One region of the Spirillospora sp. NPDC048911 genome, then DNA from elsewhere that is predicted to be linked to it. Evidence: predicted binding sites of a transcription regulator. Region 1 holds the regulator's gene; each other region holds the start of a gene.
What was found. Region 1 encodes LexA, which represses DNA repair genes until DNA is damaged. Its sites were predicted from a motif close to TCGAACANNTGTTCGA; they were not measured.

Region 2: a site for LexA is predicted at 6,201-6,216, ahead of recA (recombinase RecA). Genes of this name have one in related genera too.
Region 3: a site for LexA is predicted at 6,957-6,972, ahead of ACGFNU_RS12575 (SAV_6107 family HEPN domain-containing protein). Genes of this name have one in related genera too.

The regions. Positions count from the first base shown of each region.
Region 1 covers NZ_JBICUD010000006.1:595,156-605,590, forward strand. The annotation lists gene nrdR (transcriptional regulator NrdR) at 1-193, opposite strand, end outside; gene ACGFNU_RS29205 (LysM peptidoglycan-binding domain-containing protein) at 793-1,188, opposite strand; gene lexA (transcriptional repressor LexA) at 1,337-2,035, shown strand; gene leuS (leucine--tRNA ligase) at 2,472-4,991, opposite strand; gene ACGFNU_RS29220 (long-chain fatty acid--CoA ligase) at 5,360-6,904, shown strand; gene ACGFNU_RS29225 (helix-turn-helix transcriptional regulator) at 7,010-7,852, opposite strand; gene ACGFNU_RS29230 (SDR family oxidoreductase) at 7,967-8,701, shown strand; gene ACGFNU_RS29235 (DUF5937 family protein) at 8,736-9,407, opposite strand; gene ACGFNU_RS29240 (questin oxidase family protein) at 9,323-10,219, shown strand; gene ACGFNU_RS29245 (alpha/beta fold hydrolase) at 10,293-10,435, opposite strand, start outside.
Region 2 covers NZ_JBICUD010000002.1:727,087-737,521, forward strand. The annotation lists gene ACGFNU_RS10605 (DEAD/DEAH box helicase) at 1-619, opposite strand, end outside; gene ACGFNU_RS10610 (alpha/beta hydrolase fold domain-containing protein) at 743-2,002, shown strand; gene ACGFNU_RS10615 (DUF3046 domain-containing protein) at 2,012-2,206, shown strand; gene ACGFNU_RS10620 (hypothetical protein) at 2,270-2,965, opposite strand; gene ACGFNU_RS10625 (DUF350 domain-containing protein) at 2,969-3,427, opposite strand; gene ACGFNU_RS10630 (glutathionylspermidine synthase family protein) at 3,482-4,639, opposite strand; gene ACGFNU_RS10635 (hypothetical protein) at 4,646-5,029, opposite strand; gene ACGFNU_RS10640 (ATP-grasp domain-containing protein) at 5,251-6,108, opposite strand; gene recA (recombinase RecA) at 6,386-7,501, shown strand; gene recX (recombination regulator RecX) at 7,691-8,260, shown strand; gene ACGFNU_RS10655 (NAD(P)H-binding protein) at 8,662-9,504, shown strand; gene rny (ribonuclease Y) at 9,965-10,435, shown strand, end outside.
Region 3 covers NZ_JBICUD010000002.1:1,128,874-1,139,308, reverse strand. The annotation lists gene ACGFNU_RS12605 (dihydroorotase) at 1-150, opposite strand, end outside; gene ACGFNU_RS12600 (aspartate carbamoyltransferase catalytic subunit) at 266-1,207, opposite strand; gene pyrR (bifunctional pyr operon transcriptional regulator/uracil phosphoribosyltransferase PyrR) at 1,204-1,818, opposite strand; gene ACGFNU_RS12590 (transcriptional regulator) at 2,217-2,711, shown strand; gene ACGFNU_RS12585 (amidase) at 2,836-4,272, opposite strand; gene ACGFNU_RS12580 (MFS transporter) at 4,294-5,706, opposite strand; gene ACGFNU_RS12575 (SAV_6107 family HEPN domain-containing protein) at 6,333-6,830, opposite strand; gene ACGFNU_RS12570 (peptidoglycan-binding protein) at 7,095-7,862, opposite strand; gene ACGFNU_RS12565 (YbaK/EbsC family protein) at 7,940-8,407, shown strand; gene ACGFNU_RS12560 (arsenate reductase family protein) at 8,412-8,768, shown strand; gene ACGFNU_RS12555 (hypothetical protein) at 8,813-9,649, shown strand; gene ACGFNU_RS12550 (hypothetical protein) at 9,671-10,003, shown strand; gene ACGFNU_RS12545 (GNAT family N-acetyltransferase) at 10,063-10,435, shown strand, end outside.

The sequences.
Region 1 (10,435 bases):
CGATGATCTTTTCTCTCGAGAACGGCTCGGTGACCCCGCTTCGCTTGGCCACCATCTGAAGCACGTTCTCCTGTGTCGTGAATCGTTTGCCGCATTCGGGGCATGACCGCCGCCGCCGAATTGCGGCGCCGTCATCCGTCGAACGGCTGTCGATCACTCGGCTGTCGGGGTTACGGCAGAACGGGCAGTGCACGCGTTCCCTCCTCCCCTGACAGTTCAAAATCAACCACCACAAGACACAACTTGTGGTTAATGACATCCGTGTAACTACTAGATGTTGTGGTCAACCGTAGGGCGCCCGGAGGGCCTTCGCAACCTCAACGGGGGCCTCTCGCGTCGACCCTGGTCACATCGAGCCTCCCGCGTTCCGCCCCGGCGTGTCGCACTCTGACCTGCGCCATCGAACATCCGTAGCACCGGCCGCGCCCCACCCGCCGCCAACCGCGAGATCACCGCCCGCACGCCCCGCAGCCCCCAGAAACCAGGCCCTCCCGCCGCCAGGTCACGATAAGGTCACGATCACCTGTCTCGCTCGCCACCCGAGCACCCCTTCAGCCGCCCCGGTCAGACCGGAACGGTCCATCCCCAGCCACCCGACGCGATCACGACCGTCCGACGTGAGCCGACGCCTTTGCCGCAGCCGCGGGCATCAATCCGACGATGAACCAGGCCGCCTTCTGCAACGAGGACACCGGCCCGCGCGATTTCGACTCCGCCTGGGCGGCATATCAGAAACGCCTGAAGCGCTATCCGGTCACCGGTCAGGCGAGCAACTTCGTCAACGCAGCCCCGTTAGCGAGTGGGGAGGCGGAGGTGCTGGCCTGGCTGGACGACCGGGCCGGGCAGGCCGTTGAGGTCGATGATGCGGTCGACGGTGCGGCGGGGGTCGGACTCGGGGGTGTGGCGGGAGGCGATGTCCCAGAGCGTGTCGCCGGGCTCGACGACGACGGTCCGCAGGCGGGCGGAGGCGGGCGCGGCCTCGTCGTCGCCGGCTCGGGCGCCGTGGCCCGCGGTGAGCCAGAACGCCACGAGCAGCGTGCTCGCGGCGAACGTGGTCAGCACGACGCGGCCCCTGCGGGTCAGCCTGACGCCCGGCCGGAGCTCGGAATCGCCCGGACGGGGCCCCGGGCCGCCCGTCCTCGCGTACGCCACCATCACGACCCCCCAGCCGTTGATCTTCGAAAGCATTTTCGATCGAACGCGTGTACGATGTTCTATCGCAGGCACCGGCAAAACGCGAGGACTTTCTTCGAACAATTGTTTGATCATCCCGCTCTGACGCGATAACGTTCCATGACGAGGAGTGACGGATCGAAGCGCCGGGAGGCGACCAGCGATGAGCAAGGTCCGGGAGTTGCCCGATGGGCCGATGGACGAGAGCGGCCTCACCCAGCGGCAACGCATGGTGCTCGAGGTGATCCGCGACTCGGTCCAGCGCCGCGGTTACCCTCCGTCGATGCGGGAGATCGGCGAAGCGGTGGGGCTCACGAGCACCTCCAGCGTGTCGCACCAGCTCCGCGCGCTGCAGCGCAAGGGGTTCCTCCGGCGCGACCCCAACCGCCCGCGGGCGGTCGAGGTGCGCGTGCCGGGCGCCACGCCGGTGCTGACCGAGGCCGACTCCTACGAGGCGGTGGGCGGCCAGGAGACCTCGTCCCGTCCCGCACCCGCCTACGTCCCGCTGGTCGGACGGATCGCCGCGGGTGGCCCGATCCTGGCCGAGGAGGCCGTCGAGGACGTGTTCACCCTGCCCAAGCAGCTGGTCGGTGAGGGCACGCACTTCCTGCTGAAGGTCTCCGGTGACTCGATGATCGAGGTCGCGATCGCCGACGGTGACTGGGTGGTCGTGCGGCAGCAGCCCGTGGCCGAGCAGGGCGACATCGTCGCCGCCATGATCGACGGCGAGGCGACGGTCAAGACGTTCAAGCGCAAGGACGGCCACATCTGGCTCATGCCGGCCAACCCCGCGTACGAGCCGATCCCCGGCGACGAGGCGTCGGTCCTCGGCCGCGTGGTGGCGGTCCTGCGCAAGATGTGAGTCACCCGAAGGCGTTGACCCCGTCGGCGGTGTGCGGTCCGGTGGACCGCCACTGCCGCTCGTCCAGCAGCCGGGTCCGCTCGGCGACGCGGCGGAGCCCGGCGATGGCGTGGTCGTTCATGAGCGCGCCGCCCTAGCCGACGAAGGCCATGCCTTGGAGGGATACCGTGCTTCGCGGATGATGCGCGGCCGGCGATCCGTCCTTCCGGCGGGCGACGACGGACCACCGACTGCTCGCGCCCTGCCGGTCGACACGTTCGAGAGTGCCTCCGAGAGCGGCATTCCCGATGGCGATTCCGGGCAGTTCCCCCGGCGCCGGGCGCGCGTCCGGCCCCACGGGCACGACGATCCCGCGCGGCATGGCCGCCGCCGGGCTCGCCGACCCGGCGGCGGTCAGGGATTCTGACGGTCTGCGCGAGTGTGATGGGCGCTTTGGTCAGGCCCCGGGGACGATGTTGACGATCTTGGGGGCGCGGACGATGACGCGGCGGGGTGGCGTGCCGCCCAGGACGTCCTGGATCTTCGGCGCGGCCAGGGCCAGCGCCTCCAGGTCGGCCTCGGAGATGTCCGGGGAGATCTCCAGGCGGTCCTTGACCTTGCCCGCGACCTGGACCACGCAGGTGACCGTCTCCTGCACCAGCAGGGCCGGGTCGGCGGTGGGCCAGCCGGCCTTGGCGGCGGGCGCGGGACGGCCCAGCAGCGCCCACGACTCCTCCGCGGTGTACGGGGCGAACAGCGACAGCAGGATCGCGATCGTCTCGGCGGCCTCGCGCACGGCCGGGTCGGCGGCGCCGGGGCCCGAGTCGATGGCCTTGCGGGTCGCGTTGACCAGTTCCATGATCCGGGAGATCGCCACGTTGAAGCGGTGCGACTCGACCAGGGTCGTGGCCTCGGAGATCGTGTGGTGGGTGACGCGCCGCAGGGCCTCGTCGCCGGTCGTGGTGTCGGCGCCGGGGGCGGAGGCGACCTCGGAGGCGATGCGGTGGACGCGCGACAGGAACTTCGACATGGCGCGGGGCGACACGTCCGCCCAGTCGATGTCGTCCTCCGGCGGCCCGGAGAACAGCATCGCCAGCCGTACGACGTCGACGCCGTACTCACCGATCTGCTCGCCCAGGTCGACCAGGTTGCCGGTGGACTTCGACATCGCCTTGGCGTTCAGGATCACCTGGCCCTGGTTCAGCAGGCGCGTGAACGGCTCGGTGAAGTCGATCATGCCCATGTCGTACAGCACCTTGGTGAAGAAGCGGCTGTACAGCAGGTGCAGGATGGCGTGCTCGACGCCGCCCGTGTACTGGTCGACCGGCATCCACTTGCGGACCTGCTCGACGTCGAACGGGCCCTCGGTGTAGCCCGGCGAGCAGTACCGGAAGTAGTACCAGGACGAGTCGACGAAGGTGTCCATGGTGTCGGTGTCGCGCTTGGCGGCGCCGCCGCACTTGGGGCACTCGACGTTCACCCAGTCGGCGGCCGCGGCCAGCGGCGACGTGCCCTTGGGCGCCAGGTCGGCGCCGCGCAGGTTGTCGGGCAGGCGCACGGGCAGTTGCTCGTCCGGCACCGGCACCTCGCCACAGGCCTCGCAGTGCACGATCGGGATCGGGCAGCCCCAGAAGCGCTGCCGCGAGACCAGCCAGTCGCGCAGGCGGAAGTTGACCGAGGCCTTGCCCGTGCCGCGCTCGGCCAGGACCTCGATGATCCGCGCGATGCCCTCGGCCTTGGCCAGGCCGTCGATCGCCGGGGAGTTGACGAGGCGGCCGTCGCCGGCGGTGGCCACGCCGGTCTCGACCGGGTCGGGCTCGCCGGTGTCGACGACGACGCGCACGTCCAGCCCGAACTTCAGCGCGAAGTCGAGGTCGCGCTGGTCGTGCGCGGGCACCGCCATGATCGCGCCGTGGCCGTATTCGGCCAGCACGTAGTCGGAGGCCCAGACCGGGATGCGCTCGCCGTTGACCGGGTTGATCGCGTACCGGCCCAGGAAGACGCCGGTCTTGTCGCGCTCGGTGGACAGCCGCTCGATCTCGCTCTCGCGGGAGACCTCCTCGCGGTAGGCCTCGAACGCGGTGCGCTGCTCGGGCGCGACGATCTCCTCGGCCAGGTCGGCGTCGGCGGCCACGACCATGAACGTCGCGCCGTACAGGGTGTCGGGCCGGGTGGTGTAGACGGTGACCGGCTCGTCCCGGCCCTCGATCACGAAGTCGACGTCGGCGCCGGTGGAACGGCCGATCCAGTTGCGCTGCATCAGCAGCACGCGCTCGGGCCACTTGCCCTCCAGCTGCTTCATGTCCGCCAGCAGCCGGTCGGCGTATTCGGTGATCTTGAAGTACCACTGGGTCAGCACGCGCTTCTCGACCAGTGCGCCACACCGTTCGCAGTGGCCGCCCACGACCTGCTCGTTCGCCAGGACGGTCTGGTCGTTCGGGCACCAGTTGACCTGACCGCCCTTGCGGTACGCCAGGCCGCGCTCGTAGAAGCGCAGGAACAGCCACTGCGTCCACTTGTAGTACTCGGGATCGGACGTGTGCAGCCGCCGCGACCAGTCGAACGAGGGCGCGTAGCGCTTGAACGACGACGCCTGGGTGTCGATGTTGGCGTACGTCCACTCCGCCGGATGCGAGTCGCGCTTGATCGCCGCGTTCTCGGCGGGCAGGCCGAACGAGTCCCAGCCGATCGGGTGCAGGACGTTGTAGCCCCGCTGGAACCAGTAGCGGGCCGGCACGTCACCGATGGCGAACGCCTCGGCGTGGCCCATGTGCAGGTCACCGGAGGGGTAGGGGAACATGTCCAACGCGTACTGCCGCTCCCGGCCGTCGTCGTCCTCGACGGCCTTGAACGGGTCGAGCTCCGCCCACCGGGCCTGCCACTTGTCCTGAACCGCCCGGGGGTCGTACTGCTCGTCGCTGCTCACGGTCGCTACTCCGGTCCTTATGTACGGGATTCGTCCGGCTGCCCTGCCCATTGCCGTCCGGCTCGTGTTCGTGCCGACAGGCGCTGCACATGAAGAGACCCCTCGCGCAGGAGGGGTCGCCGCGTCAACGTCGGTGCGTCAACGCGGCGGGCTAAGGAGCAGCCTGGGTCGCATACCTCAAGACTAGCGCAGCAGCAAGGCCCGGGGCCTCCGCATTGATCCTCCGGCAGCGCACGGCGCTCGTTCGTGACCGTGCACAAGATCACGCGGACCGGGCGGGGACTGATCACAAAGACGCACGTCATCGCGGGCGGAAGGGAGGGCGCATTGTCAGATTCGTGAGCCGATATGAGGCGAATCGCTCGTAGACTCGCCGGTAATAACCGCCTGGCGACAATGCCCCGTGCGCGAGGAGTGCCATGCTCAATCTCTCCGTTCTGCTGGAAGACGCGGCCAGGGAGACGCCCGATCGCGAAGCCCTGGTCTTCGGAGATCTGCGGCTCTCCTACTCGTTCGTGGACCAGGTCGCCAACCAGGTCGCCAACCTCCTCGTCTCGCGGGGCGTCAAGCCGGGCGACAAGGTCGCGCTCTCGAGCCCGAACCTGCCCTACTTCCCGATGATCTACTTCGGGGCGCTCAAGGCCGGCGCGGTCGTCGTCCCGCTGAACGTGCTGCTCAAGCCGCGCGAGATCGCCTACCACCTCGGCGACTCGGACGCCAAGGCGTTCTTCTGCTTCGAGGGCACGCCGGAGCTGCCGCTGGGCGAGGCCGGGCACGCCGGCTTCGAGCGGGCCGACGAGTGCGAGCACTTCTTCCTGCTGCCCGCCAGCCTGGCCACCACCGAGTCGCCGATCGAGGGCGCCGAGCTGTTCTGGGCCGCGCTGAACGGCCAGCCGTCGACGTTCGAGTCGGTGCAGACCGCCCCGACCGACACCGCCGTGATCATCTACACCAGCGGGACGACGGGCCAGCCGAAGGGCGCCGAGCTGTCGCACAGCAACCTGCTGACCAACGCGATGATCGACGACACGCTGTTCAAGAAGTCGCTGCACGACACGTCGCTGGTGACGCTGCCGCTGTTCCACATCTTCGGCCAGACCTGCGTGATGAACGTGGGCATGTACCGGCGGGCCACCCAGGTCCTCCTCCCTCGCTTCGACGCCAAGCAGGCGATCGAGCTGATGGTCAAGGAGAAGGTCAACATCTTCGCGGGCGTGCCGACCATGTACTGGGGGCTCCTCACCGACGACACCTCGGCTGACGACATCGCGGTCATCCGCGACAACCTGCGCGTGGCCGTCTCCGGCGGCGCCGCGCTGCCGCTCGAGGTGCTCAAGGGCATCAAGGAGAAGTTCGGAGCGGACATCCTGGAGGGCTACGGCCTGTCCGAGACGTCCCCGGTCGCCTCGTTCAACCGGCCCGACCGGCCCACCAAGCCCGGCTCGGTCGGCCTTCCCATCTGGGGCGTCGAGATGAAGCTCATCGACGACGACTGGAAGGAGATCGAGGGCGAGGGCCCCGGCGAGATCGCCGTCCGCGGCCACAACATCATGAAGGGCTACTACAAGCGGCCCGAGGCGACCGCGGAGGCCGTCCACGACGGCTGGTTCCGCACGGGTGACGTGGCCCGGCGGGACGAGGACGGCTACTACTTCATCATCGACCGCTCCAAGGACATGATCATCCGGGGTGGTTTCAACGTCTACCCGCGGGAGCTCGAAGAGGTCCTGATGACCCACCCGGAGGTCTCCCTCGCCGCCGTCGTCGGCATCCCGCACGAGTCGCACGGCGAAGAGGTCAAGGCGTACATCATTCGCACGCCGGGCGCCACGGTCACCGAGGACGAGCTGATCGCCTGGGGCAAGGAGAACTTCGCCAACTACAAGTACCCGCGCATCGTCGAGTTCCGCGACGAGCTCCCGATGACCGCGACCGGCAAGATCCTCAAGCGCGAGCTCCGCTAGGGCTCACCCGGAAGCCGCGGCGGCGCCACCCGGCCCGCCGCGGCTTCCAGTATGGTGAGCGGATTCCCGCGTGGTGAGCCGCTTCCCGCGAGCTGAGGCGGCAGGTCAGGGCGTTGACAGGGACTGGACGCCCACGACGCGCAGCAGCTTGAGCGCCTCGTACGAGGCGGTGCCGGGAGCGGCGGTGTAGAACACCACCTTCTGGTCCTTCTCCGGGACGAGCAGCACGTCGCAGTGCAGGTCCACCGGACCGACGACCGGGTGGACGATCCGCTTGGTGGTGCTCCGCCGCACCTCCACCCGGCGCTCCTCCCACAGCCTCCGGAAGAGCCCGCTCCTGGCGCTCAGCTCGGCGACCAGTTCCTTGATCCCCGGGTCTTCCGGATACCGGCCCGCCGCGGCCCGCAGATCGGCGACGCTGTCACGGGCGAACCCGAGATACTCCTCGTCCCGTTCCAGGATCTCGTCGGTGTCGGGATTGAAGAACCACCGGATCATGTTGCGTTCCCTGGGCTCCATCGCCGAGAAGTCGGCGATCAGCGCCGCGGCCATCGCGTTCCAGGCGAGGATCTCGTACTCGGCGCTCAGCACGAACGCCGGAGTGTCGTCCAGCCGGTCCAGCAGATGCAGGATGCCCGCGGGCACCTCGTGCGGCGGGCCGGCCGGCGGCCCCATCGGCTCGCCGGCGACGTTGTAGAGGTAGGCGCGCTCGTCATCGGTCAGCCGGAGCGCCCGTGCCAGAGCCGCGAGGATCTGCCGGGACGGCCGCGGCCCCCGGCCCTGTTCCAGCCGGATGTAGTAGTCGACCGACATCCCCGCCAGCCGAGCGACCTCCTCGCGCCGCAGCCCCGGCGTCCGGCGCCGCGTCCCGGCCTCCAGCCCCACGTCCCGCGGCTGGATCCCGTTGCGCCTCGACCGCAGGAACTCGGCCAGCTCGTTCCTGTCCACGTTCACCAGCATCCCCCATCAGGGCGTATGCCGACCACGCGCAGGGTGGTACCGCCGATCCCAGCCTCGGGCGGTCTCTCCTCCCGCGCCGCCCGCCGTCCCAGCCTGGACGGCATGACGAACTCCATCGCCCTCATCACCGGCGCCAACAAGGGCATCGGCTTCGAGACCGCCCGCGCCCTGGGCGCCGCCGGGATCACCGTCCTCCTTGGTTCCCGTTCCCCCGAACGAGGCGAGAAGGCCGCGGCCGAGCTCGCCGCCGACGGCGGCATCGACGCCCGCTTCGTCCACTTGGACGTGACCGACGATGCCTCCGTCCAGGACGCGGCGTCCCAGCTGGACCGGCTCGACATCCTCATCAACAACGCCGGAATCGCACCTGCCGAAGCCTCCGTCCTCCCTAGCGCGACCCCCGTTTCGGCCCTCCGCAACACCTACGAGACCAACGTCTTCGGCGTGGTGGCGGTGACCAACGCGATGCTGCCGCTCCTCCGCCGTTCACCCGCGGGCCGCATCGTCAACGTCTCCAGCGAACTCGGCTCCATGACGCTTCTCACCGACCCAGAGAGCCCGTTCTTCCCGTTCAATCTGCTGGCCTACAACTCGTCGAAGACCGCGCTCAACGCCGTCACCATCGCCTACGCCAAGGAGCTGGCCGACACCCCGATCAAGGTGAACGCGGCGAATCCCGGCTACTGCGCCACCGACCTCAACGCCCACACGGGCCCCCGTTCCGCCGCCCAGGGAGCCGCCGAGATCGTCCGCCTCGCCACCCTCGCGCCGGACGGCCCGACCGGTACCTTCACCGGCGACGCGGACGGCCGGTCAGGCGCGCCGCTCCCCTGGTGAGACCCGGCCAGGCGGCCCGCTCCTCTGCCGCGGCTCAGTCCTCGGGCTGCCGGCCTGCCTCGCTGAGCAGCCGGTCGCCGAGTTCGGTCCGCGAATAGAGCACCTGCCGTCCCGCCCGGCGCGAGGTGAGGAGCCCGGCCGCGCGCAGGGCCTGGAGGTGCACGCTGAGCGTCGGTGCGGAGAACGCCATCTGGGTGGCGGCCTGGCTGGTCGACATCGGCAGGTCGAGCTGGGCGAGGAGGGCAGCCCGGGTGGGCCCGAGGACTCCGGCGAGCGCGGCGCCGGGCTGCCTGGGCTGCTCTTCCCAGAGCCGGCCGAGACCGCGAGGGGAGTAGGAGACGCTGGGCGACTCCGGTTGCGCGGTGCGCACGATGACGTCCGGCCAGGCGAAGGCGCACGGCACGAGGAGCAGGCCGCGCCCGCCGCAGTCGGCGTGCCCTTCGTAGTACTTGACGATCTTCAGCGTCTGGTCGGCGAAGGTGACCGACGGGTGCAGGTTGTTCATCATCCGGTCGACGCCGCCGTCGGCGAGGGCGTCGAGCCGGTAGGCGATGTCGTCGTTGAGCAACGCGTCGATGCGCGGCCAGTCCGGGGCGATCGTGACGCCGTGGTACGCCTCGAGTGCCTCGACGATGGGGTCGATTCCCGCGTCGGGCCGGTCTACCAGCGCTTGGAGCAGAGCCAGCCGGCCTTCGCGTCCAGGCACGGCGGCTACCGGACTGGGCCGCCTACTTCCAGCACGAGCTGACCGAACGCCCGTGGCAGGAAGTCCTCACCGAATGGTGGCCGCGCCTCCTGCCTGGGATCGTGGGCGGCTCGACCCACGGCGTGATCCGGGTCGGCCACGCGGTGCGAACCCTGCGCGGCACCCCGTCACGCCAGGCCCTCGACGAGCTGGCCCACGGGCTGGCGTTCTGGGCGGCGCGCTACCGCGAGCTCGCCGGGGCGACCGCCCCGGCGGGCTCCCTCTCACCCCACCAAGCCCTACCAGCCGTGACCCGGCTCAAAGAGCAGAGCGGCTTCATCGCCCACCGGCTCGACAGGCTCGAACGCAGCCCCGACTGGCCCGCGAGCCTCCACGCACTGCAATCCCCCGCATCTACCGAGGAGATCCCGGCCCAACTGGAGTCGCTCATCAACAGCGCCGCCAAGGCGTACCTAGGGCTCGGCCACGGCTCACCAGTCCTTCTAGTCCACACGGCCACCGCACCCAACGCCGTGCGCCATGTGCTTCCAGTCCTGCCACCCGAACAATGGTGGCCAAGTTTCACAGCGGCCTGGGCAGCGGTAGCAGCGATCATCGCGACGTACGCCCCGGCCCGCCCGGCCCCCCGCACCGAGATCGTCCAGCGCCACCCCACCCTCACCCGCGACGACGCCCTCCAACGCGCAGCCGAGCACGGCGACGAACACGTCCTGAAATTCACCGACACCGCCGTCGAGTCCTACGACAGAACCGGCGACCCCGACCTCCTCACCGCAACCCTCCACACCGCATCCCTAATACCCCGCCCCTAACCCCAAAGGGGCACCAAAGCAGCCTCGGCCTACTCCGTCATTTCGGCGCAGCCAGGGAGGGCTGTTTTGGGGGTTAGGAGAGCCAGGTTAGGATTTGGCGGTTTACTTCTTTGGGGTTTTCTAGTTGGAGGAAGTGGCCTGCGTTGGGGATTAGGTCGGCGCGGGAATTTGGGGGGAGATGGGTCAGGACGGTGTTCGGGTCGGCCATTTCGGGGC
Region 2 (10,435 bases), on a different contig from region 1:
GGACCGTCGCGGAGAGGCCGATGCGCTGGGCGGGCCGGTCGAGGAGGGCGTCGAGACGTTCGAGCGAGATCGCCAGATGCGCGCCGCGCTTGGTGCCCGCGACCGCGTGCACCTCGTCGACGATCACCGTCTCGACGCCCCGGAGCGACTCGCGGGCCTGCGAGGTGAGGATCAGGAACAGCGACTCCGGCGTGGTGATCAGGATGTCCGGCGGCTTGGTGGCCAGGCGGCGGCGCTCGTCGGCCGGGGTGTCGCCGGAACGGATGCTGACCCGCACGTCGGGCTCCGGCAGATCGAGCCGGCGCGAGGCCTGGCGAATGCCGGCGAGCGGGGCCCGGAGGTTGCGTTCGACGTCGACCGCCAGGGCCTTGAGCGGGGAGACGTACAGCACGCGGCAGCGCTGCTTGGGATCGGGCGCGGGCGAGGCCGCCAGGCGGTCGAGCGACCAGAGGAAGGCGGCCAGGGTCTTCCCGGAGCCGGTGGGCGCCACGACCAGGGTGTTGTCGCCGCCGGAGATCGACTCCCACGCTCCCGCCTGCGCCGCCGTGGGCGCGGCGAAGGCCCCGGTGAACCACGCACGCGTGGCCGGGGAGAAGCGTTCGAGCACGTCACCGCTCATCCCTCCATCCTGCCTCGTGCCACCGACAGAACCGCGACCAGGTGGTGAGCACCACTCCCGGAGCCCGGTGGCGACGGGCGGGGAGGGTTGTAAGCAAGTACTTGTTCGGTTAATCCTGGAGGGATGACCTACGCCCTGGCCGCCCTCGGAGCGATCTCCATCCTGCTCGCCGCGAACGCGCACCGCCCGCGCCGGCGCCACCCCTCGACGCTGGTGCCGAGCTTCTTCGCCGGATGGCTGACCATCGAGCTGGCGCCGCACCTGCTCGTCGCGGAGGTCGCGGGGCTGGGCATCCTGGTGGCGTACGGAGGGCTTGAGGGGTGGCCGGGCCGGGTCGGCCTGGTCACGGGCCTCCTCGGGGCGACGGGCACCGCGGCGACCATCGTCGCGGCGAGGCGGACGACCGTGACCTTGCGAGACTCCGGGGTGCCGCTGGACCTCGACCCCGACGACGCGCCGCGCTATCCGCGTGCGCACCTCGTCCTGCCGGTGCTCTGCTTCCTGCCGCGCCGAGGAGTGAAGGCCGAACGCAACATCGTCTACCGCGAAGAGGGGCGGCTGCGGCTCAAGCTGGATGTCTACCGGCCCGCTGAGGACGGGCGGTTGCGCCCAGGGCTGATGCAGATCCACGGCGGCGCCTGGGTCATCGGGGACAAACGCGAACAAGGGCTTCCCCTGCTCAACCACATGGCCGTGCAGGGCTGGGTGGGCTTCAACGTCAACTACCGCCTGAGCCCACGAGCCACCTGGCCTGAGCACCTCATCGACCTCAAGCACTTCATCGCCTGGTATCGCGAGAACGCCGAGTCCTATGGGGCCGATCCAGATTTTCTCTGCGTCACGGGTGGTTCGGCAGGTGGGCACCTGGCGGCGATGGTGGCGCTCAGCGCGAACGTGCCGGAGTTCCAGCCAGGCTTCGAGGACGTGGACACCAGCGTCCGTGGGGCTGTCCCCTTCTACGGGGTGTACGACTTCGTGGAGCCGGGGCCCTGGTCTGTCCCCATGGGAGCGACGCCGTTGGTCGAACGCGCGCTGATGAAGCGCTCCTTCGCGGACGAGCCCGAAGCCTTCGCCAAGGCGTCCCCGGTGAGCTATCTGAGCCCCGACGCACCGCCGTTCTTTGTCATCCACGGAAGCCACGACTCTCTGATCCCGGTCGAGGAAGCGAGACGGTTCGTGGAGAAGCTCCGCGACGTCTCAGAATCGCCGGTCATCTACGCCGAGATGAAGGGCGGCCAGCACGCCTTCGACGTCTTCCCCTCGTACCGCACGGCCCGAGTGGTCGAGGGCGTGGAACGCTATCTGACCGGTCTGCACCGGCAATACCTCGAAGGTGCCCGCCGCCCGTCCGTCCCGGACGAGGTATCGCGGTCCGTCGGATAGCGTGGCCTGGTGCGGCTCACAGTTTTCTGGGATCGGATGAACCAGCAGTTCGGCGAGGCCTACGCGGCGAGCGTGGCGAAGGACTACGTCATAGCCGCCCTGGGTGGCCGCACCGTCGATCAGGCCCTAGCGGACGGGGAGCCCGCCAAGAAGATCTGGGCCGCCGTAGTCGCCACCTTCGACGTGCCAGCGCGCCTTCACTGACGTTCCAACGCCTTCACTGACGAGGCGACATCTCGCCCCTACGACGCTCGGCTCGTAGCGGTATCACGTGCCGTGCCTGGGATGGGGCATCGCCAAGGACGGAGCGGCAGTCCCCGAGAGGCTAGGGAACCGGCTCAACAACCGTTGGTGTGCCTCGGCGGCGGCTGAGGCGTCTGGGATCCCTCCGGCGACCCATTTGAGTGCCTCGGCCCAGGCACCGGCAGCGGGATCGTTGCTGTCGTTGAGCGCGGCAGCGTACTGCTCAGCCGTGCGGACGAAGCGTGCGCGGATGGTCAGCCCGTCCAGAGCGGCCTCCAGTAGGCGGGCCAACCTCTGTTCCCTGTCCCCGCCGGCCGCCGTCATTTCGGTGAGCCGGGCCATGTCGGCGGCATCGAGATAGATACGAGGGCGTTCCTCTACGTTCGGGAGCTTCGCGGAAGTGCTGCGCTTGTACGTCACGACTGAGCCGAAACGCCTTTCGAACTGGTCCTGCGCATAGAGCGGCGCCGAGCCTCGGCTGATCCGCGCTCCGAACCATCGGAGTGCTTCGGCCCAAGCAGCCGCGCCAGAGTCCGTGCCGGCGGCGAGCATGGCGGAGTACGCGTGCGCCCTGTGCCGGACCTCCTCAAGGGCCCATTCACCGTCAGAACAAGTCTGCTTGAGGCGCCCGATGACGCTGCCCTCGCCGGGCCTGGTCAGTTTCGCGAGCGCGGCCTGGCCTGCCGAATCGAGGCGCAGGGGCGGACGCAGCTCCGCCATCGGTCAGTAGGTGGCGACGGCGGTGACGACGCCGATCATGAGGTTGGCGACGGCGAGGAGGACGGCGGCGGGCTCGAGTTCGTCGTCCGCGTCATCGGCGAGCTGCTTGATGCTGATGCCGACCACGCGGTCGAAGATCTGCGTGGCGACGGTCATGGCGATGATCCCGACACCGCCGAAGACCAGAGTCCTCGCGAGGCCCTCCATGAGATCACCATGGGACGCGTAGATCGACACCGAGACGATGAGCCCCACGCCGACGGTCGAGGCGGCGGCGAGCAGGGTCGCGTTCGGGTTGCGGTGCTCGCGGATGACGGTGATGAGGCGGCCGGGCGTCGCCAGGTCCGTCATGTAGAAGCCGACGATGAACAGCACCAGGCCGACCGCCGCGTACGCCAGAAGTGCCCCGCTGCCCTCCAGCAGAACCTGGACGAGGCTGTCCTCGTTAGCGGCCGTGATCATGGAACTCCTTAAGGGGAAGCGTTCGCCGGCGTCCGTTAGCGTCCGTCGTGTCGGTCAGAGGGGGATGCGGTGCGGGACGAACGACGAGGTGTCGTCGGTGATGAGGCCCGAGGTTTCGCGGATGCCGAGCCCGGCGGACTCGTCGTGGACCACCCACGCGCCGAGCACAGGGTGCTCCCCGTCGAAATCGGGAAGCGGGCAGAACTCCTGGAAGACGAACCCCTCCGCGCCGTAATTGCCTTCGGTGCGCGTCTCCGCCCCATCAGGCGTGACGATCCGCATGCTCGCGCCCTCGCGCCCCAGGAGCGGCTTCTGCACGTACGAGGTGAGCGTCGAGGGCGTGTTGAGGAACGTGGGCAGGAGATTCGGGTGGCCGGGGAAGAGCTCCCATAGGAGCACCAGCAACGCCTTGTTGGAGAGCACCATCTTCCAAATGGGCTCGATCCAGCTCGTAGGCGCGTCCGCAATGTGCCGGCCGAAGGGCTCCGCGACGATCCATTCCCACGGATAGAGCTTGCAGAGCGCGTGGATCTCCTTCTCGTCCAGGTCCACGAACCGATCACGCGCAGGGTTCCAGCCGACGTCCTCTATGGCGATCGCGACGCCTTGCAGACCCGCCTCTTCCGCGGTCTCCTGCATGTAGGCGATCGTCATGACCTCTTCGCCGGTCTCGTCGGCGTTGGTCCAGGCGAAGTGCGCCGGGCCGTCCGGAAGGCCCGGCTGGATCTCCTTCCAGCGCGCCACCAGGCGCTCATGGATGGAGTTCCACTGGTCATCGTCCGGATAGACGTCCCGCAGCCAGTACCACTGGACGATCGAGCTCTCGACCAGCGCGGTCGGGGTGTCGGCGTTGTACTCCAGCAGCTTGGCCGGGCCGGTGCCGTCGTACCGCAGGTCGAACCGTCCGTACAGATGAGGATCGCTGCGGCGCCATGACTTCTCGATTAGGGGCGCCACCCAGTCGGGTATGCCGAGGACGTTGTAGCGGCCAGTGGTGACGACATGCTCCACGGCTTGGAGGCACATTCTGTGAAGCTCTTCCACGACCTCCTCTAGGGCCAGTACCTCGTCCATTTCGAAGACGTAGTGCACCGACTCGTCCCAGTAGGGGCGCGGCAGATGTTCCGGGTGCGCGGTCCGATGGAAGGCCAGTCCCTGCGACTCCACCTTCTGGGCCCAGTCGGCACGCGGTGTCGAACGTTCGCGACGCATCTTCGTTCAGCCGCCGGAACTGCCGTGACTGGACGAGCCTCCGAAACCGCTGCGGATCGTCTTTCCTTCCGCAGAGGTGATGTTCGTGCCGCTCGGCATTGACATGCTGCCGGCGCGAACTCGCCCGCTCTGCGTACGGACACCGCCGTAGTACCAGAAGTAACTGGAGTGAGAACTCCTGGTAGTGCTGGAACTGGAATCCGGGTCGTCGCAGTTGTCGTCGTCGACCACCTTGAAGCCGTCGGGGCCCTCGGTCGGGAACGGCGCCGGAGCCCCGGTGGAGAGGTCGTCGTCCTGCGTGACGCAGTAAGCGGTGACCGCGTCGCCATCGTCATCGGACGAGCACGACACCACCGAAAGGGACAGCGCGCTCACCATCCCGATCTTCACCGCGCGGGAGCTGAGCCGGCGCCGGGACTCCTGTGGAGGCAAGGGGAAACACGCCCTTCGAAAGAGACTGCAGGCACCCCGGAGGTTCCGGACGGATGGAGCGGACCTCGCATCTGCAAGCGATCCGGCATTCCAGTGACCAAAGCCTAGGGGTGATGCGAAGTGAGACGGAAGTTTCGTGCGTTCCGGTTCCGTCACAAGGACCGGCCGTGCGAGGGAGATCAGTCGGGGACCGGGAGATGGGCGTAGAGGTCCATGGGGTCGACTGTGGAGGGGAGGTCGCTCACCTGGCCGTCGCCCACCTCCACCACGCGCCACTCACCATCGGAACGGCGCGCCAGATCCGTGGTGATGAAGCGGCAGCCCAAGGCCCGCACGGCCGGGGCCACGGCGTCGACGTCCGGCTCGGGCTCCACCTCGGGGCTGTCCGGGTGCGGGCCGATCAGGGCGGGCTCGCCGTCCACCCACCACACGCGGGCCTCGCCGCCGTCGTACTCCTCGTACTCCCTGATGACGAGGCCGCCGGCCAGGAACTGGTCCTGGAGCGCGACCATCTTCGACACGATCGTGCGGAGCTGCGAGAGATTGTGAACGTCCGGGACGAAACAGGCCTCGTCCCATTCGTGCTTGCGTGACTTCACGTAGTCCTTGACCACGGCGGGCCCAGCCGGAAGGACTCGTACGAGCTCGCTCAGATCGCCTGGGTCTTCGAGAGGGGTGAGGGGACGCCATACGCTCGGCGGAGTGAGCCCGGCGAACGTGTCGTGCCATCCGGGAAGCTCGTGCGCGCGTTGATAGTCATCCGGATGCGTGAGCAGGATGGTGCCACGTTTCTTGAGGGCCGCCGCCAGCGTGGCGTACTCCTCGCTCGTCACCATCCAGCCGCGGTACCAGACCGGGCCCAGATCGTTGGGGACGCCGCGGATCGCCGCGTCCATGTGACCCTGCTGCAACGCATCGTGATCGAGCAGGGCGATCTCGCCATAGTGGTCCCGTACGGCGGCGGCCTCGCGGGAGAAATGGGGATCAACGCGCCGGGGGTGGAGCGGATCGACGCAGAAGAGAACGGTCAGCGTCATGGTGCAACCCTCCGTGGACGGCGCCAGCGTACGGGCTTCAGGCCCCCGTGTGCACCGGAGATTCTCGCCCAATTCGGATCGCGACACCATGATCGAACGAGTGTTCGGTAAGCTGTTCGACGCACGCGACGTTATCCACAGGTCCGCCCCGAGACTCGAAACTGTCGGTGGGTCCCCGTAACGTCGCCCACGACATCTCAAGCAACGGTCCGTGAGGGCCGCGGGCCGGGCGAGAGCCGGCAGGCCGGCGACGACAGACACGACAAGGGGCACAACCATGGCAGCGAACGACCGGGAGAAGGCTCTCGAGACCGCACTGGCCCAGATCGAGCGGCAGTTCGGCAAGGGCTCGGTCATGCGGATGGGTGAGGAGACCCGGGTGCCGATCGAGGTGATCCCCACCGGGTCCATCTCCCTCGACATCGCGCTCGGCATCGGCGGCCTGCCGCGCGGGCGCGTGGTGGAGGTCTACGGCCCGGAGGGCTCCGGAAAGACCTCGATCGCCCTGCACGCGATCGCCAACGCGCAGAAGCAGGGCGGCATCGCCGCGTTCGTCGACGCCGAGCACGCCCTCGACCCCGAATACGCCGCCAAGCTCGGGGTCGACATCGACGCGCTGCTGGTCTCCCAGCCCGACACCGGTGAGCAGGCGCTCGAGATCACCGACATGCTGATCCGGTCCGGCGCGGTCGACATCGTCGTCATCGACTCCGTCGCCGCGCTCGTGCCCCGCGCGGAGATCGAGGGCGAGATGGGCGACAGCCACGTCGGCCTCCAGGCCCGGCTGATGTCCCAGGCCCTGCGCAAGATGACCGGTGCCATCAACCAGACCAAGACCACCGCGATCTTCATCAACCAGCTTCGCGAGAAGATCGGCGTCATGTTCGGCTCGCCCGAGACGACGACCGGCGGCCGGGCGCTGAAGTTCTACGCCTCCGTCCGGCTGGACGTGCGGCGCATCGAGACGCTCAAGGACGGCACCGAGGCCGTCGGCAACCGGGTGCGCGTCAAGGTCGTGAAGAACAAGGTCAGCCCGCCCTTCAAGGTCGCCGACATGGACCTGATCTACGGCCAGGGCATCAGCAAGGAGGGCGGCCTGATCGACCTCGGCGTCGAGCACGGCTTCGTCCGCAAGTCCGGTGCCTGGTACACCTACGAGGGCGACCAGCTCGGCCAGGGCAAGGAGAACGCCCGCAACTTCCTCAAGGCCAACCCCGACACCGCCAACGAGATCGAGAAGAAGATCAAGGAGAAGCTGGGCGTCGGGCCCAAGGTCGACAAGGAGGCCCCGGAGACCACCGAGGCCGCCAAGCCCGCCGCCGCGGCCAAGCCCGTGGCCGCCGCCGCGACCGGCCGCAAGAGCGCCAAGACCCCGAAGCCCGGCGACGCCTGAGCTGCACCTCACCGCATGGCGAGTTCTGACGGAGAATCCCCCATTCAGGGTGACTCTTGACGAAGGTTGAGGAATGATCCCGTATGTAGGGCGGCGGCGCCTTTTCCGGCACCGACAGACCGGTGCCTGGTCCTTCCCCGATGGCGCCGCCGCTCCCGCGCAGCCGAGACGCAGCCCGTGGGGCCCGGCATGAGCGGGCGGCGCAGACGGCGCGAGCCGACCGAAGGAAGCTCCGCCGCGGACACCCCGCCCGCCGACCCCGAGGCGGTCGCGCGCGACGTCTGCCTCCGCATGCTCACGATGGCGCCCCGCACCCGCGCCCAGCTCGCCGACGCGCTGCGCCGCAAGAACGTCCCGGACGACGTCGCCGACAACGTCCTCGGCCGCTTCACCGACGTCGGCCTGATCGACGACGAGGCGTTCGCCCAGGCCTGGGTGCAGTCCCGCCACACCGGCCGCGGCCTGGCCAAACGCGCCCTGGCCGCCGAGCTGCGTCAACGCGGCGTCGACAACGAGACCGTCCAGGAAGCGGTGGAAACGCTCGACCCCGACCAGGAAGAACGCACCGCCCGCGAGCTCATGGCCCGCAAGGTCGCCGCGACCCGAGGCATGGACCCCGCCAAACGCACCCGCCGCCTCGTGGGCATGCTCGCCCGCAAAGGCTATTCCCCCGGCCTCGCCTACCGAGTAGTCAAAGAGGTCCTCGACGAAGAGGGCCTAGAGCTGGAAGACCTCCCCGACCCAACCCCCTGGGACTGACCAGCCCCTCGGCCCCATCCCCGCTCTTCCGCGGTCGTCCCAGACCTCCTGGGCCTAGCCCCTGCTTCCTGGGGCCCGCTGGGCCTAGCCCCTGCTTCCTGGGGCCCGCTGGGCCTAGCCCCGACCCGTTGGGCCTGCCCCGGTCTCATAAAGCCCGGCCCGACCTTGTGAGGCTGACTCCGATCTCCCGGATGCAGCCCCGGCACTGCTGGGCCTGGCCCGGACCTTCTGGGCGGCGTGATCTCGGCCTGCTGGGATTGGCTCCGACCTTCGTCCTCTGGCCTCGGCGAGTGGGCACTGGGCTCTCGCCTGTGCAGGCGGGTCGTGCTCTGGACGCTCGCGTATGGGGGCGAGTCTCTCAGCCATGTTGGGGCAGGTTGGAGGCCGGTTGACTCGAGGGCATGACGAACAACGCGAACATTCAGAATGGCCTGACCCTGGTGCTGGGCGGGACGGGGAAGTCCGGGCGGCGGGTGGCCGAGCGGCTCGTGGCCCGGGGCGTTCCGGTGCGAGTCGGGTCGCGGTCGGCCAGCCCGGCGTTCTCCTGGCAGGACCGGGATGGCTGGGCGGCGGTGCTGGAGGGCGTCTGCTCGGTCTACGTCAGCTACGCGCCGGACCTGGCGGTGCCCGGGGCGTCGGACGACATCAAGGCGTTCATCGAGGCGGCGGACGCCGCCGGGGTGCGGCGGCTGGTGTTGCTGTCGGGGCGTGGAGAGGAGGAGGCGCAAGTCTGCGAGGGGCTGGTCCGTGAGTCCGGACTGGAGTGGACGATCGTGCGGGCGTCGTGGTTCTTCCAGAACTTCAGCGAGAGCTTCATGATCGAGCCGCTGCTGGCGGGCGAGGTCGTGCTGCCGGTCGGTGATGTGCGCGAGCCGTTCGTGGACGTCGACGACATCGCCGACGTGGCGGTCGCGGCCCTTGCCGAGGACGGACATGTGGGCGAGTTGTACGAGGTCACCGGGCCGCGGCTGCTCACGTTCGCCCAGGCGGTGCAGGAGATCGCTCAGGCGACGGGGCGGGAGATCTCCTACGTCCAGATCAGCGCGGAGGACTATGCCGCCGGCGCCAGGGAGCAGGGCGTTCCCGATGATGTGCTGGAGTTCCTGATGCACCTGTTCACGACCGTGCTGGACGGGCGCAACGCCTATCAGACCGATGGGATCAGGCGGGCGCTGGGACGCGAGCCCCGTGACTTCACCGACTTCGTCCGGGAGACGGCCGGATCGGGGGTGTGGGACGCCTGAAAGGCGATGGGCCCGCTTTCCTCGGCGGCGGCGGGCCCGCAGGTTCGACACGCCGGGGAGAATGACGCAGATCCTGACCGGGATCTGACTGGGTCTTACTCGGGAGTGGAGAGCGATGCGCCAGGTGAACGCCTCGTCCGGGCGGGTCGGAGGACGGTAAGCAACTCGTCACGGCCGCGTTCGGTTAGTCCGGAATGCCCATGGTTTGCTTGCTCATTACCTCCGTGCCGCTTACCGTTGCGGCAGTGAGGAGTTACTCCGCGCGCAGCGGATTGCCATACAACTGAGCACGTTCGAGCAGTTGAGAGGTATAGAGGATCACGACGTCCGACTTTCTCGGGTCCCGGTGACAGGGCGCCCGGGCGGTGTCGTGTCCCCATATCGGCTGTGACGCGGGTGATCCTCGCACACCAGGGCCCCATTCCCGATGGGGCCCACGGGCGAGGAAGGGGACAGCCCCATGGAGAGCGTCCTGCTGGGTGCCGCACTGCTGGTGACCCTGGTCGCTCTCGTCATCCTGGTCCTGCGCCGCCCGTCCGGGAAGGCGATCGAGGACGAGCTGTCCCAGGTGCGGCAGGAGGCGGACGAGATCCGCGCCGCCGCCAAGACCGACGCCGAGGAGATCCTCGGCAAGGCCGAGACGCAGGCCCACCAGCTCGTCCAGACCCAGCGCGCCGAGCTGGACGAGGAGGCCCGCGCGCTCCGCGAGGACATCCGTTCGCTGCGCGAGGATCTCGAACGCCGCGAGACCCGGCTGGCCGAACGTGAGCAGCGCCTGGACGGCGAAGTGCGCCGTCTCGAGGAGTGGGGGACCAAGCTCGCCGAGGGCAAGCGGGCGCTGGAAGCCCGCAAGGAGGAACTCGGCAAGGCGGAGGAGGAACGCCGCCACGCCCTCGAACAGGTGGCCGGGCTGACGGCCGAACAGGCCAGG
Region 3 (10,435 bases), on a different contig from region 1:
CAGCGCGATCAGGCCGTCGGCCTCCACGACCTCGACGCCCGTCGCGTCGAGACCCGTGCCGACCCCGGCGATCTCGCCGCCGCGGATCAGGATGTCGGCGGGCTCCCCGCCCAGCACCCGCGCGTTCTTGATGATGTACGTGTGGCTCACGCCGTGCTCCCCACTTGCCCAGGGGCGCCCTTCAGGCGCCGCCTTCCCTCGTCGCTCGTGCCTCGCCCCTCAGTCGAGGCGGCAGTCCAGGCGGCGCCGCGCCCCTGCGCGGCGCTCATTCCTGGACCTCCATGCCGATGGCGGGCTCCGAGCCGCCCAGCAACAGGTAGAGCACGGCCATGCGGGCGCTGACGCCGTTGGCGACCTGCTCGACGATGGTGGAACGGACGGAGTCGGCCACCTCGGCGGCGATCTCGACGCCGCGGTTCATCGGGCCGGGGTGCATGACGATGGCGTGTTCGGGCAGGGCGGCCATGCGCGGGGCGTCCAGGCCGTACCGCCGGCTGTACTCGCGCACGGTCGGGAAGTACGAGGCGTTCATGCGCTCGTGCTGGACGCGCAGCATCATGACGACGTCGCTCTTGGGGAGCACCGCGTCGAGGTCGTAGGACACCTCGCACGGCCAGGTGCCGACCGCGACCGGGAAGAGCGTCGGCGGCGCGACCAGCGTGACCTCGGCGCCGAGGGTCGTGAGCAGCAGCGTGTTGGACCGTGCCACCCGGCTGTGCAGGATGTCGCCGACGATCGTGATCCGGCGTCCGTCCAGGCTGCCGAGGCGCTTGCGCATCGTGAACGCGTCGAGCAGCGCCTGCGTCGGGTGCTCGTGCGTGCCGTCGCCGGCGTTGATCACGCTGCCCCGGACCCAGTTGGCCAGCCGGTGCGGCGCGCCGGAGGCCATGTGCCGGATGACGACGCCGTCGGCGCCCATGGCCTCCAGCGTCAGCGCGGTGTCCTTCAGGCTCTCGCCCTTGGAGACGCTGGAGCCCTTGGCGGAGAAGTTGATCACATCCGCCGACAGCCGCTTGGCGGCAGCCTCGAACGAGATGCGGGTGCGGGTGGAGTCCTCGAAGAAGAGGTTGACGACGGTGCGGCCGCGCAGCGTCGGCAGCTTCTTGATGGAGCGTTCGGCCACCTGGGCCAGCTCCTGCGCCGTGTCGAGGACGAGCAGCGCGTCGTCCCTGGTCAGGTCCGCGGCGGAGATGAGATGGCGCTTCACTTCGCGCTTCCTCCCTTCATGACCGCTCCCTGGGCCGGGCCGAGGAGGACGGCGTCGCGCGCGTCGTTCTCGGCCAGCAGCACCTTCACGGTCTCGCGCATCGACGTGGGCAGGTTCTTGCCGACGTAGTCGGCGCGGATCGGCAGCTGGCGATGGCCGCGGTCGACGAGGACGGCGAGCTGGACGGCGCGCGGGCGGCCCAGGTCGCCCAGCGCGTCGAGGGCGGCGCGCACGGTCCGGCCCGAGAACAGCACGTCGTCGACCAGGACCACGATGCGGTCGTCGACGCCGGCGGCGGGCAGCTCGGTGCGGCCGAGGGCCCGGGCGGGCTTCATGCGCAGGTCGTCGCGGTACATCGTCACGTCGAGCGAGCCCCAGGGGACGGGGCGGCCCTCGACCTCGCGCAGCAGCGCGGCGAGCCGCTCGGCGAGCGTGACGCCGCGGGTCTGGATGCCGAGGAGGACGACGTCGTCGCCGCCCTTGGTCCGTTCGAGGATCTCGTGTGCGATCCGGGTGAGCGCGCGGCGGATGTCAGGCCCTTCCAGAACGGCCTTGTGACCGTCTGCCACGCGCGCCCCGGCCGGTTCTTCCGGCCGGAAGGCAGCATTCACCACCGAAACCTCCTTTCCCGCCTCACAGGACGGGTCTTAAAGGACGCCTTGTCCCCCTCACCGTAGCAGTCATGCCTGTTCGGCCAGTACCCGGCACGGTGGCGTCTTGCCTGGTGAGAGGGGTCACACTCGGCCGCCCGGAGGGCCGCCGCGCGGGCCGGTGAAACGCCTGGCCCGCCACCCCTGCGGGGCTTCGCGCCGATCCGGACGGCCCGGATCGAGACCTGCGGATTCGACCCCTTTTTTCCAATCAGCTTGACCTAGAGCCGTCACCGTTTTACCGTCACTGTCCGTAACCATCCCTGGAGATGGAGCCCAAGGGCGAAAAGGCCCGCCGGATCCTGATCTTTTCCAGGGCCCCGACAACGACGACGAAAGTGAGCCTGGGGGGCCGCAACATGCCGTCTGAATACGCTAAGGCTCTCGGCGCGCGACTGCGCGCCATCCGTACCCAGCAGGGGCTTTCCCTGCATGGGGTGGAAGAGAAGTCACGTGGCCGCTGGAAGGCCGTCGTCGTGGGTTCGTACGAGCGGGGCGACCGCGCCGTCACCGTTCAGAAGCTGGCCGAGCTCGCCGATTTCTATGGCGTGCCGGTATCCGAGTTGCTGCCCGGCGGAGCCGCGCCGAGCCCGCTCGGGCCAACACCGAAGCTCGTGATCGATCTCGAGCGTCTGCAGCAGCTTCCGAAGGATAAGGCCGGTCCACTCGCCCGTTACGCCGCGACGATTCAGAGCCAGCGGGGCGACTACAACGGAAAGGTCCTGTCCATCCGGCAGGAGGACCTGCGATCGCTCGCAGTGATCTATGACAAGTCCCCGACCGAGTTGACCGAAGAGCTCATCACCTGGGGCGTTCTCGACCCGGAGGCGCGGCGCGCCGTCGAGTCGTTCTGACGCTCGCCGGGCGGGACGCCCCCGCGTTCCGCCCGCACCCGGCCCGGTGGTCACCGGGCCATGCTTCGGTGTCCGGGGCGCGACCGTGCGGTCGCGCCCCGGATTCTTTTCGGTCCGGTGCCCGTCAGTGGCCGCAGCCGTCGTGCCCGTCGGGAGTGCGCCCGGTCAGCGCCGCGCTCTCCGCGATCAGGGCGGGGTCCGCCGCGACGCCGTAGCCGGGCGCGTACCGCTGCCAGGGCAGGGCCGCCTCCAGCTGGGCGGCCAGGCCGAGCAGCAGCGCCTCCTTGCCGGGAGCGGCGACCAGTTGCACCGACAGCGGCAGGCCTGAGTCGCCCACGCCCATCGGCACGCTCGCGGCAGGGAATCCCGCCAGGTTCCAGGCGCCCGTCATTGGCGCGTACGTCATGGCGGAGCCCACGCTGTGCAGCCAGGAGCCCGATCGCCCCTGGCGGGCCTTAGGCGCCCGCTGAGCGAGCGTAGGCATCACCAGCACGTCGCGTCGTTCGAACAGCGGGGCCACGGCCTCCTTGAACCGCTCACGGTCGCCGGCGTGCGGCGCCCGCACCTTGGAGATGAGCCGCCCGGCCCGGAAGTGGCGCCGCGTGCGCTTCTCGAGCCGCGAGACGGCCAGGTCGGACGCCACGTCCGCCTCCGGAAGCGCCAGCCACCGGGAGAGCACCGCCGGCCCCGCCCAGAGCGGATACGCCGGATCGTCGCGGACGACGTGGTGACCGAGCCCGACGAACGCCTTGCCCGCCGTCCGCACGGCCGCCTTCAGATCCGGCCGGATCCGGACACCGGGCGCGGGCGGCTTGATCGACAGCGCCACCCGCACACCGGACGGCTCGTGCACTTCGGCGAGCTCGGGCGTTCCCGCCATCACCGCCAGCATCACGGCGGCGTCGCCGACCGTGGTGGCCAGCGGGCCGTTCTCGGACATCGCGTCCCAGGCGTCGGTGCCGATCTCGGCGGGAACCACGCCCAGGCCCGGCTTGATGCCGAAAAGCCCGCAGTTGGCCGCCGGGATCCTGATCGACCCGGCGCCGTCGTTCCCGTGCGCGAGCGGCACCATGCCGGCCGCGACCGCCGCGGCCGAGCCGCCCGACGACCCGCCCGCCGTCCGGCTCGGATCCCACGGATTGCGCGCCGTCCCGAACGCGTTGTCGGTGAACGGATAGATGCCCAGCTCGGGCAGGTTGGTCAGCCCGACCACGACCGCGCCCGCGGCCCGCAGCCGCGCCACCACCGGATGGTCGGCCTGCTGCGGGGTGTCCGGCGTCGCCGCCGACCCGCTGCGCATCGGCTCGCCCGCGACCGGCACGTTGTCCTTGATCGCCACCGGCACCCCGGCCAGCGGCAGCTCGCCCCGGTCGCTCCGCGCGTCCACCGCCGCGGCCTCCGCCAGGGCCCGCTCCCGGCGCACCCGGACGAACGCGCCCAGCTCGCCGTCCAGCGCGGCGATGGTGTCCAGATGTTCGCGGACGACCTCGGCCGCCGTGACCTCGCCCGCCCGTACCGCCGCCGCGATCTCCGTCGCGGTCCGCCCTGCCCACTCGCTCATGGGGACAGAGTCTGCCATTCGTCACCGGTGAACCGGCTCGGCGATGTCGACCCGCCCGCCCCACCGCTCCCCCGGCGTCCGGCGCGGAGCGATCAGCGCGACGACGACCACCCCCGCCATCAGCGCCCCGCTGACCGCGAACCCCACCGTGAAGCCCCGCTCGGCCGGGAATCCCCCAGCGGTCACCGACGCCGCCACGATCACGGCGCTGGCCTGGGTGCCCAGCGACGCCCCCACGGTGCGGATCAGGGTGTTGATCCCGGTGGCGACCCCGGTCTCGCTCAGCGGAACCGCGGCGACCACGAGATTGGCCACCGCCGCGTAGGCGAAGCCCAGGCCGATCCCCCGCACCGTCCCGCCCAGATACATCTGCCACATGGCCTCGTGCTCGAACGCCAGGAACCCGTATCCCAGACCGGTCATCACGGCCCCCACCATCAACACGGCCCGCGAGCCGACCCGCCGGTCCAGCAGACCCGCCGTCATCCCCGCCACGGTCATCCCGACACTCGCTGGGATCTGCAGCAAGGCGGCCTGCGTGGCGGTCCCGCCGAACCCGAACCCCGACCGCTCCGGAAGCTGGACCAGCAACGGGAAAAGGACACCCCCGGCCATCAGCGCGTACCCCGAGAGCAACGACGCCGCATTGGCCGTCCACACCCCCCGCCGCCGCATCAACCGCAGATCAATGAGCGGCTCATCCACCCGCCGCTCCACCACCAGCCAGCAAACAGCCAGCACAACGGCGAGCCCCAGCAACCCGATCACCCCGGGTGAGGCCCAACCCCAGTCCATCCCCTGCGTCAGCGCGGTCAAAGCAGCCACCAGCCACCCCGCGAACAGCACCGCGCCCCACCAGTCGACGCCCGCGCCCGCCTGCGGCGCCGCCGATGGAACGATCCACCACGCGGCCACCAGCCCAGGCACGAGCCCCAGCACGGGCACCCACAACAACCACCGCCAGCCCAGATGATCGATAATCGGCCCCGCGATGCACCACGACACCGCACCCCCAAGACCCAGCATCGAGGACATCAGCCCGACCGCCGCCGCCGTCCGCTCAGGCGGAAAGACCTCCCGGACGATGGTGTAGGCCAGCGGAAAAACGCCACCCCCCACCCCGCTCAGCACCCGCCCGACGAGCATGATCTGCAACGACCCCGCGGCCGCCGCGATCACCATCCCCACCGTCGCGATCGCCACGACGACCAGCAGCACCCGTCGCGGCCCGTACAGATCCCCCAGCCGCCCGATCACCGGCGTCGCCACCGCGGCCGACAACGTCATCGCCGTCAGCGCCCACGCCGCCCCCGCCGCCGTCGTGTGCAACCCCTCCTGCAACAGCGGCAGAGCGGGCGTCACCACCGCCATCGAGAGCGAGTAGGCCATCACCCCGAGAAACGCGAGCAACGGCACCAGCCCCCGACCGCCCACGCTCCCGCCCCTTCACAAGACCGCCCCAACCCTCTCATGCAACCTAGAATCCCGCTCTAGTGCTACCCGCACTCCCAGTGCTGGCGGCGGTCTGGCTTCGCGCGTCACCGCGCGGAAGGCCACTGAGGCGGAGACGGGCCAGGAAGCGCCCGCCGAGCCGCTGGCGACGTTCGCCAAGTCAAAGGACGCGAACGCGCGCAGCCTCGACGCACGACGGTGATGCCGTGGAGAGCCGCCAAGTGGTGCTGAACCGTTTCGGGCCGGTGAACCGCGCCGATGGGGCCGCCTCGGGGGTTACGGCCGCCATCGGCGCGGTCGTGGGAGCTGGAACCGCCCCTCGACGGAGGATGTTGACCAGGCGGTTCCAGCGACTCGGGCGCCGGGACCGCCGCCCGCCGGTGAGGAATGGCGGACGGCGGCCCCGGCCTTCCGGCGCGGCCGCGCAGGGGGGAGGGCGGCCGAACCCCTCGACCGGGACTCTGGAGCCGAACCCCGGAAGAGGCGGGGGCGTGGGGGCTTGCCCCCACACCGGGGGTTCCAGGGGGTCGCCCCCCTGGGCAGACATTGAGCGTCCGAGACCGGGGAAGATGCCGAAGGCATCAACCACACCTATCCCCGAGAGACGGTCAGCTCGCTTCTGGGATCGGCAACGTCGGTTGGCTGGGGATGCCGAGGGACTCCTCGACCAGGGACACGAAGATCTCGGCGTCGTGGAGGAGTTCTTCGGCCTCGCGCGGGGTGACCGCTCTGGGGAGGCCCGCCTCGGCGGCGGCGCGCTTGTCGGCGCCGGCGGCGAAGAAGGCGGCCCATTCACGGAGTGCCGGGTCGGCCTCGGGGAGGAGGACCCAGACGCTGCGCGGGCGGCCGCGGCGGTGGGTCTCCAGGGGTTCCTTGGACGCGAGGACGGCCGCGGCGGCGCGCAGGGCCGCCAGGTGGGCGCAGACGTAGCGGACGGCGGCCGAGGTCGCCTCGGCCGCTTCGGCCAGGCCCATGCGGGCGGCCTGGAGCTGCCCGACGGCGGTGTGCGCCGGCCTGGGTGCAGGAAGCGGTCGGGGGCGAGGGCCCGGTGGCGGGCTGAACTGGGCGGACGAGTGAACGCTGTGCGCGGTCATCGTTGCGGACATGTTCTGTCTCCTTCCGGCTCGGGCCGGCCGGGCGGAGAGCTTCCCCTCACTCCGCCCGACCGTCCGTCCCGTGGACAACCTCCACGGGGACGTCGCCCTGGCGCGGGCCGCGAGTCCCGCACCACGTCGAACATAAGTTCGACGCACTCACAGTAAATCGCCCTGACGGCGATTCGTCAATGCGTTCGAACGCGTGTCGCTGACCAGCGCGATCACGCTGTTCAGCGGCACAGAACCAGTAGAACAGGGGGGTCGGACAATTCCTCAGCGCGGCCGGCGGACGTGCACGGGGACGCCGGTTCCCACCAGCTCCGGGAAGTCCTCGGCGACGTGCATGGGCATCCGCACGCAGCCGTGCGAGGCCGGGTACCGGGGGACGTCGAGGGCGCCGTGGAAGGCGATGCCGCCGTTGAAGTAGATCGGGTTGTAGAGCTGCCCGAGCGGCGAGATCTCCCAGCCGGAGGCGCGCCGGCCGGTCTCGAAGTCGCCGGTGCCGGTGGTGGCGTACCGGCAGCGCGCGACGGTGGCGCCGCGGTCCTTCGCGCAGTAGTACTCGCCCGAGCCGGACGAGATGTGCGTGATGAGGGCGGGCTTGCCGTCCTTGTAGACGACCAGGTACTGGCGGCGCAGGTCGACGTCCACGCGGTCGGCCTCGCGTCCCTTGGCCATGGGCCGTGGGGGCTTGGGGGCGTCCAGTGCCGCCCAGACGCTTTTGCCCACGGTGTTGCTGACCTTGAGGCGGTTGACCTTCTGGAACGCCCACACGGCCATCTGGGTGCCGATCCCGTACTTCCCGTCCACCTTGCCCGGGTCGTAGTTGAGCTGCTTCAGACGCTGCTGCAGCTCGCGCACGGCGGCTCCCTTGGCGCCCGGCTTCAGTTTGGGGTGCTGGGGAGGGGCAGGCGAGGGTGGCGGCACGGACTTGGCAGGGGCGGATGACGGCGTGGAGGCGCCCGTGGTCGATCCGTCGGCGGAACAACCGGCCAGCGCCACCGCCCCGGCGATGACGATCACGCTCGTACGCACGTTCATAGGTCTCCCTCATGCCCCATGCCTCCCCTTGGACGCATGGTCGGGCGGTGAGGTTCGCACGCCCTAAAGTGCTGGCCATGCATCCCAACGCCGAACGTGTGACCTCGGCCCTGCGCGCGACCGGGGCGGCGGGCGAGGTCATCGAGCTCCCCGAGTCCGCCCCCACCGCCCAGGCCGCCGCCGACCAGCTGGGCTGCGAGATCGGGGCCATCGCCAACAGCCTGATCTTCAACGCCGACGGGGCGCCGCTGCTGGTGCTGACGAGCGGCGCGCACCGGGTCGACACCACCAGGATCGCCGCGCTGGTCGGGGCCGAGAAGGTCAAGCGCGCGACCCCCGAGTTCGTCCGGGCGGCGACCGGGCAGCCGATCGGCGGCGTGGCCCCGGTCGGTCATCCCGCGCCGGTCCGTACCCTCGTGGACGTCTGGCTGAAGAAGTACGACCAGGTCTGGGCGGCGGGCGGGCACCCGCACACCGTCTTCCCGACCTCGTTCGACGAACTGCTGCGCATCACCGGGGGCGACCCCGCCGAAGTGGGAGAATGAGCACGTGAGCACCGAGATCTGGCACAACCCGCGCTGCTCGAAGAGCCGCACGGCCAAGGCCGCGCTGGACGAGGCGGGCGTCGAGTACGTCGAGCGCCGCTATCTGGACGAGCCGCCGACGGCGCGGGAGTTCGCGGACGTCCTCGACCGGATCGGCGCGGAGCCGTGGGAGGTGGCGCGGCTGTCCGAGCCCGTCGCCAAGGAGCTGGGCCTGAAGGACCTCGAGCACGACCGGGCGCGGTGGATCGAGATCATGGTGGCCAACCCGGTGCTCATCCAGCGGCCGATCGTCGTCTCCGATACGGACGCCGTGGTCGCCCGCGACCCGCAGTCGGTCCGCAAGGCCCTCGACAGCGCGTGATGTCGGTGTGATTCTGGGGAACCGAACGCCGGTTGGGAGGGGCGATGACCGCTGAGATGCGGACCGGCCCGGGAGCGCGCCACGCGGACTTCCGGGGGATCGATCCCGCCGCGCTCAATCAGCTCGTCCGGCAGGTCAAGGACGCCGACAACGCGATCAAGAGCTGGCTGAACGGGCACCGGCCGCCGCCCGGGGTGTCCTCGGCCGGGTACCGCCAGGCCGACCAGGTGGCGCAGTGGGCCGCCGACCAGCTGGGGATGCTGACCCGCCGCTACAACTACGCGATCACGCATCCGGACCAGGGCGGCGGTGTCGACACGCCCCCCGCGCCGCCGTCGCCCGGCACGGGGACGCCCGATCCCGGCAAGCCCCGGAACGGGAGCACGCCCGCGCCGCCGGCCCCGCCGCCGCTCCGTCCGCACCACAAGAAGACCGTTCCGCGGGGTGCGGGCGACCTCGGCGGCTTTCCCGACCGGCAGGCGGCCCTCAAGGCGGCCAAGACCGACGCGCTCGCGGTGGCCGGCGCCCTCCAGGACCGCCGGCCGATCCCCGGCTCGGTGTGGAAGCACCTCAAGGCCAACGCCGACGACCCCGACTACACCGAGAAGCTGTACGAGCGGCTCGGCCCGGCCGGGGTCGCCGGTCTGGTCGAGGCGGCGAACGGCGACAAGGCGAAGCTCAAGGCGATCCAGGAGGCGCTGGGCATGGCCAGCCACCACCTGGCGATGGACGTCAAGTGGCTGCGGGCGCTGCTGGCCGAGGCCGATCGCACCGGGACCCGGCCGCTGGTCGTCCAGCTCCTCACCGGCGCCGACGTGACGCAGAAGACCCGTGACGCCATGGCCAAGCTCGGCCTGCACCCCCGCCCGCAGTCGGCATAGCTTCGGCATAGTGAGGTCCTGATGGCCGCTCCGCCGCCCCCCGGCAGCCTCCCCCCGCCCCTGGACGAGGCGGCGGCGGTGAGCCTGCCGCCCACCGAGCAGCCCAACCCCGCCTACCGGCAGCTCTACCAGTCGTACGTCGACGCCTACGGCAGCATCGGCCAGCTCCGCAAGGCCCTCGACCCCGCGCTCAAGACGCTGCGCGGCACCGACGCGTGGCTCGGCCCGGAGGCCCGCGAGTGGGGCGGCCAGCTCGACGCCCGGCGCGGCCACCTCCAGAAGGCCGCCGACCGCATCCTCTGGGACATCTACGACCGCCTGTCCGCCACCCAGCGCGTCATCACCCGCATCTGAACGCCCGCCGGAACGGGCGTCAAGCGAAGCTCGCCGGTGGAGGTCTACTCTTCTGATCCGTGAGGGAGCCGAAGCTGCGTGAGATCGACGAGCGGGTCTTCCTGCGCCGTCTGAACCCGATCCTGGACGTCTACGCCGCGGCGATGCGGCCGCCGTCCGAGCAGTTGCCGGGCCGTCACACGATCATGGAACGGCACGCCTCGTACCCGGGGTTCCGGGCGTTCGTGGCCGAACGGCGTGGATCGTTCCTCGCCCCCGTCGAGGTCGCGGGCTTCGCGTACGGCTTCCACGGCGCGCGGGGGCAGTGGTGGCACGACGTGGTCCACCAGGCCCTCACCGACCTCGGCGGCCCCGACCACGCGTCGGAGTGGCTCGACGACCCGTTCGAGGTGGCCGAGCTGCACGTCCATCCGGAGCATCAGGGGCAGGGCC